Linked DNA regions of Pueribacillus theae. The protein of the gene in region 2 interacts with the protein of the main gene of each other region in a pairwise test. Links are inferred from orthologs where the notes say so. Each region holds a gene or a part of one and is shown on either strand. Other genes may lie near its edges.

Region 1 (3,178 bases), on a different replicon or contig from region 2:
ATACGTAACGAGTGGACGCAACATTAAACTCTTTCCACTAGACTGATTATGAGGAAGTGAGAATCGCAAATAGATCACTTGACTCTATTATAATGCTCGGATCCACTTTGGATCCAGTCTCCATATAAATTTCTTATAGCAAACAATTTTTTTCTCTTCCCTGGTACTAAATCTTCTGGTGTAGCTCGTAATCTCACTATGTACCTATATCGCGGGCTTTGCCGATATCCTGTGTTTTATCTTTTTTAAAAAGGGAATAAAAAATACGAAGACGAATAATTAGGAGACTGAACATGAATACACGAAAAGTTTCTCTACTGTTTGTTGCAATTGTAAGTGCTAGTCTCATTGCAGGTTGTGTTTCAAATAACCATACAATGGATAGTCAAACTGAAAACTCTGGTTTATCGCCTTCAGAAAAAAATAACAATGGTGATAAAGTGGATGCGGCAGAGGCGAACGCTGAGGAGAATGCTTCAGACAAAGAAGCGACAAATAGCCATCAGAATCAAACCGAATCTAAAACAACCAACGACATTACGGAAAAGTTAAAAATGGACGCAGCATTCATTAAGCAACCAACGAACTTTCCGGTTAAAGAAGAGGTTAAACCTGAAATAGTGAAAAATGAAGAAAATGCCTACTCGATCGCCTATCATTCCGTCTCTGGGGAAGAGCTTGCCAAATTTTCAGGAATCCGTCATGACTCGGTTCAAGCAGCAAGCGATTCAATAGGTGATTTTATGAACGGGAAAGAAGTGGAGCCTTTTGAAGAGGGAAAAGAAGACCTTGGATACGGCATCACTGGCTATGGTGAAGGAGCTGCCGGACATGCATACTTCAGCTGGAAAGAAGGAAATTGGCTGATGAGTATAGCATCCATCAATGAAGACGAAATGAACAATCAAGAAATAGCCAAAAAAATGGTGGAATATCTGGAAACCCATATGCTTCCGGCACCTAAGGACTCAGGAATTGTATACGCGGAATATCCACAGGGCGGAGAAAAAGTAAATGTTGATATCCGCTGGCAGGATGAAGAAATGATTTATCAATTGGAAACAACCGAAGTCCCACTGGATGCACTCGAAATGGCCACTTCAGTAGAATAGACGCGAAAACCCACGTGCTGGCAATACCAGTACGTAGGTTTTCATTAATTCCCCCCGTTCCATCATCCCGTCATAAAATGCGTCCATATACACTTAATTATGAAGCTCTTTCCTCATACCGTTTAATGATCTCTACAATTACGTTAACCGCCTTCTCCATCACATCAACGGAAACATATTCAAATTTTCCGTGCATGTTCTCTCCTCCTGCGAAGATATTTGGTGTGGGCAGACCCATATAAGAAAGTTGTGAGCCATCCGTGCCCCCGCGGATGGGCTGCACGATTGGCTGAATATCCAAATGTCGCATTGCTTCGTAGGCGATATCAACGATTTCTTTCACTGGTTCAATTTTATCTCTCATATTGTAATATTGATCGTTCATATCCAGGATGATGTTCTCTTCTCCGTACTTTCCCTGAAGTTCTTCGACAATTTGCTGTATTTTGGTTTTTCTTGCTTGAAATTTCTTCTTATCGAAGTCCCTGATAATATAAGAAAGTTTCGCTTCTTCCACATTCCCCTCGACGGAGATCAAATGATAAAAGCCTTCATAACCTTCTGTTGATTCCGGGGCTTCGTCTTCGGGAAGGCGTTTATGAAATTCCATTGCAATTTTCGAAGCGTTTACCATCTTGCCTTTGGCTGTGCCAGGATGAACACTTTTTCCTTTTAACGTAATTTTGGCTGCGGCAGCGTTAAAGCTTTCATACTGCAATTCACCGAGCGGACCGCCATCGATGGTGTATGCATATTTCGCATTGAATCTTTTCACGTCAAACCGGTGTGGACCTCTGCCGATTTCTTCATCAGGCGTAAAAGCCACTCTAACTTTCCCGTGCTTGATTTCCGGATGGCTAATCAAATATTCCATGGCCGTCATAATTTCTGCAATACCCGCCTTGTCATCTGCACCTAAAAGCGTTGTCCCGTCGGTTGTAATCAGCGTGTGGCTGACATATTCGGCAAGCTCCGGGGAATCTTCCGTCGATAAAACCACGTTTAACGCTTCATTGAGCACAATGTCTTTCCCGTCATAGTTTTCCACGATTTGAGGCTTGACATTTGCCCCGGTAAAATCAGTAGCTGTATCCATATGGGCCAGAAATCCAATGGTCGGAACGTCTTTTTCCGTATTTGCAGGGAGCGTAGCCATCACATATCCATTGTCATCCATGGTGACCTCTTCCATCCCAATTTCTTTTAACTCCTCGACCAGCATATTTGCAAGCTCTAGCTGTCCGGGTGTGGATGGGCAGGTGTCGTACTTCTCGTTGGATCGGGTGTCCACTTTTGCGTAGGTTATAAATCGGTTGACAAGTTCTTCTTTCATCGTTCATATCATCTCCAATGCCGTGTTTTCTTTATCTTAGCATATTGAGCGTACAGCTACATGCTTGTGGAACGGGAATTTCATAGGTGTCAATATCAGGTTCCAAGTTCCAGCATTGGTTATTCATAACAGCAGATCCTACTTCTATGTCAAAGAAATTAGACACGAAGAGTTTAGATTTTAATTTCTCATCTGTTTCGTTTTGTCGTTTAGTGAGGTTAGGATGCCTTTCAAAGCCATCAAGGGTAAAGACTGGGCACCTCCTACATCCTTACTAGACTTTTTAAATCTATTATTCGTATTCTAAAAGCTTTTAAATAAAAAAGCCTTCGTTAACTGAAGACTTTCTAAGATTTTGTTAACTTATTGCATTTAAAAAACGTGTAAGACTTTCTTCAACACATTCAGAAACGAGTAAAATGAATGGTTCAAGATCACCGTTCACACTTGCTTTTTCAAGCGTCTCATAATAATAAAGCCGTTTTTCACGGTCTGCTTTAATAATTGCAGGCGGGAAACCTGCTCCCATCAGAATAAGATTCATGAGTAATCTTGCAGTACGTCCATTCCCGTCAATAAATGGATGAATATATACAAATTGAAAATGAAAACGAGCTGCAAGCTCAACCGGATGTAGTAAATCTTGATTTTTCTTGAACCAAATAAGCAGCCGCTTCATTTCTTCGGCGACTTGTAAAAAATGCGGAGGCTTGTGAAGGCTTCCTGAAATACC
Region 2 (3,125 bases):
GCCGACCATATCCGGATTGGCAAAATTTAAAATAATGAGGTCATATTTATCCGCATTGATTTCCGCAAGGAGTGCATCGGTCACTTCATACGCACTCATTTCAGGCTTCAAATCATACGTTGCCACTTTCGGTGAATCAATCAAAATCCGATCCTCGCCAGGGAATTCCTCTTCTTGTCCACCGCTGAAAAAGAACGTAACATGCGGGTATTTCTCCGTTTCCGCAATGCGAAGCTGCGTTAATCCTAACTTGGAAACCGTTTCGCCTAACGTATTGTCCAAACTAATCGGCGGAAAAGCAACTTCTCCGTTTACTGTATCGCTAAAGTGTGTCATACATACATAATGGAGGTTTCTTGGGAACCCCTTCCCAAGATTAAATCCGTTAAATTCATCGTTTGTAAAAACTTGTGAAAGCTGAATCGCCCGATCCGGCCTGAAGTTTACAAAAATAATGGCATCATTGTCTTTAATCGTTGCCGTTGGGCTGCCATTTGCATCGGTAATGACGGAAGGGATGACAAATTCATCAGTAATTCCTTCATCATATGACAGCTCCACCGCCTGTTTGGGATCGGTATAGGCAGGCCCCTCACCGTAAACCATTGCACGATACGTTTTCTCGACTCGTTCCCATCTTTTATCGCGATCCATCGCATAATAACGTCCCGACAGTGTAGCAATCTTGCCAACACTGGTTTCGGCCATTTTCTTTTCGAGTTCTTCGATGTAGCCTAACGCTGATTTAGGGGGAACGTCGCGTCCATCTAAAAATGCATGGACATAAACATTTTCAACGCCATTTTTCGCTGCCATGCCAAGCAAAGCGTAAATGTGCTGATTATGGCTATGGATGCCGCCGTCCGATAACAAGGCAAAAAGGTGCAGGTTTGTCCCAGATGCTTTCACGTGATCCATCGCGCCTAAAAGTGCTTGGTTTTCAAAAAACTCCCCATCACGGATCGCCATATTGATTCTTGTCAAGCTTTGATAAACGATGCGTCCGGCACCGATGTTCATATGGCCGACTTCAGAGTTTCCCATTTGCCCTTCGGGAAGCCCGACCGCTTCGCCGCAAGCGGTTAACGCGGCATGCGGGTATTCATTCCAATATTTGTCGAAGTTTGGCTTTTTCGCCTGTTTGACCGCGTTGCCTTGTTGCTCGTCTCTTAGCGCAAAACCGTCAAGAATAATAAGTGCTACAGGTTGTTTAGACACGTTTCACCGCTCCTAACAAATTTAAAAATGATTCGGGATCAAGGCTCGCCCCTCCAACAAGCGCCCCGTCAATATGCGGCATGGCCAAGATCGAGTCGATATTCTTTTCATTCACACTGCCGCCGTATTGAATGCGGATGCTGTTCGCCGTTGTTTCTGAATAAAGCTCGCTTAGCACGTTCCGAATCGTTTCACACACGTTGTCCGCGTCTTCAGGTGTGGCGCTCTCGCCTGTTCCAATTGCCCAAATCGGCTCATATGCGACAACGATACGGCTCGCTTCCTCTTCACCTAAACCATGGAATGCTTTTTCAATTTCACTGCGCACAACGGCTGTCGTTTGGCCGCCTTTTCTCACTTCAATAGACTCTCCGACACAAACAATCGGATGGAGGCTATGGCGTATGGCCGCCTTTACTTTTTTATTTACGGTTTCGTCTGTTTCCCCAAACATCGCACGGCGTTCGGAATGCCCGATAATGACGTATTCAACGCCGAGTGCGTTCAATTGGCTTGGACTGATTTCACCGGTATAAGCGCCCTCTTTTTCCCAATGCATTGTCTGCGCGCCAATTTTCAAATCGGTGCCTGCCGCTTCTTTGACAAGGCTGTCTAATGCAATCGCGGGCACACAGATGACAGAGTCAATCGCTTCAGCAGAAGGAATCCGCTCTTTTACTTCTTCAGCGAAACGCTTTGCTTCATCAACGGTTTTGTACATTTTCCAGTTGCCGGCAATAATTGGTTTCCGCACGTTCTTCACCTTCTTTTTGATTCTAAGTGAAATGAAATCGGCACGTTCGCCGATTTCTCTTTCCGTTGTTATTTATCATCGAGCGCTTTCACACCGGGAAGTTCCTTTCCTTCCATAAATTCAAGCGAAGCGCCACCGCCTGTTGAAATATGATCGACAGCGTCCGTATAACCGAACTTTTCAATCGCCGCGGCTGAATCGCCGCCGCCGATAATCGTATATGTATCTTTTGCATCTTTGAACGCTTCAGCGACCGCTTTTGAACCTTCTGCAAAGGCATCCATTTCAAAAACACCCATCGGTCCGTTCCATACGGCAAGCTTTGAGTGAAGGATAACTTCTCTGTACTTCGCGCTCGTTTTAGGGCCAATATCGAGCGCTTGCCAGCCGTCCGGAATTTCATCAATCGAGACCGCTTTCGTATTTGCGTCATTTGCAAAACGATCCGCTACGATGACATCTTCAGGCATATAGAAGTTCACTTGTTTATTCTCCGCTTTTTCAAGCAAGTTGGCCGCGAGCGAAATTTTATCTTCTTCAAACAGTGAATCGCCAATATTCAACCCGCGTGCTTTCAGAAACGTATTGGCTAATCCACCCCCGATAATTAAATTGTCTACAATATCCAGCAAATGATCGATGACATTAATTTTGTCTTTTACTTTTGCCCCGCCGATAATGGCAGTAAACGGACGATCCGGATTCGTGAGCGCCTTGCTGAGCGCTTCAATTTCTTTTTCCATTAAAAATCCGGCAACGGCTGGCAAGCGTTCTGCAACGCCTGCTGTTGATGCATGGGCACGGTGGGCAACACCGAACGCATCATTTACATAGAGATCAGCCATCTCGGCAAAATGTTTTGAAAGCGCTGGATCGTTCGCTTCTTCCCCTGGCTCAAAGCGGACGTTTTCAAGCATTAACATGTCGCCTTCAGCGAGCTTCTTAATCGCTTCCGTTACTTCGCTTCCATAAACAGCATCAGTCTTTGCCACCTTTTTTCCGATTAACTCAGATACCCTTTTTGCGACAGGATCAAGCCGCAATTCTTCAACAACTTTTCCTTTTGGCCTTCCAAGGTGGCTTGCCAGGATAACTTTCGCTCCCTTGCTGCATAAATATTCAATCGTAGGCAATGAGGCTGTAATTCTCGTAT

What was found.
Region 1: the proteins of tpiA (region 2) and pepT interact in binary tests that used the Escherichia coli proteins (3 or more experiments, as listed by UniProt). The link is inferred for Pueribacillus theae from one-to-one orthologs.

Annotation. Positions count from the first base shown.
Region 1 is NZ_QCZG01000001.1:132,623-135,800, reverse strand. What follows is about bases 328-3,171. They hold pepT (peptidase T), read right to left. Parts: upstream 2,446-3,171; coding sequence 1,210-2,445; downstream 328-1,209. Other genes in these bases: DCC39_RS00685 (Fic family protein), read right to left, coding at 2,804-3,171; DCC39_RS00695 (hypothetical protein), read left to right, coding at 328-1,112. Outside these bases: more of DCC39_RS00695, read left to right, coding at 294-327; more of DCC39_RS00685, read right to left, coding at 3,172-3,178. UniProt on the Escherichia coli protein: Cleaves the N-terminal amino acid of tripeptides.
Region 2 is NZ_QCZG01000007.1:22,489-25,613, forward strand. Bases 92-2,882 are described here. They hold tpiA (triose-phosphate isomerase), read right to left. Parts: upstream 1,973-2,882; coding sequence 1,211-1,972; downstream 92-1,210. Other genes in these bases: gpmI (2,3-bisphosphoglycerate-independent phosphoglycerate mutase), read right to left, coding at 92-1,218; DCC39_RS04945 (phosphoglycerate kinase), read right to left, coding at 2,041-2,882. Outside these bases: more of gpmI, read right to left, coding at 1-91; more of DCC39_RS04945, read right to left, coding at 2,883-3,125. UniProt on the Escherichia coli protein: Involved in the gluconeogenesis. Catalyzes stereospecifically the conversion of dihydroxyacetone phosphate (DHAP) to D-glyceraldehyde-3-phosphate (G3P).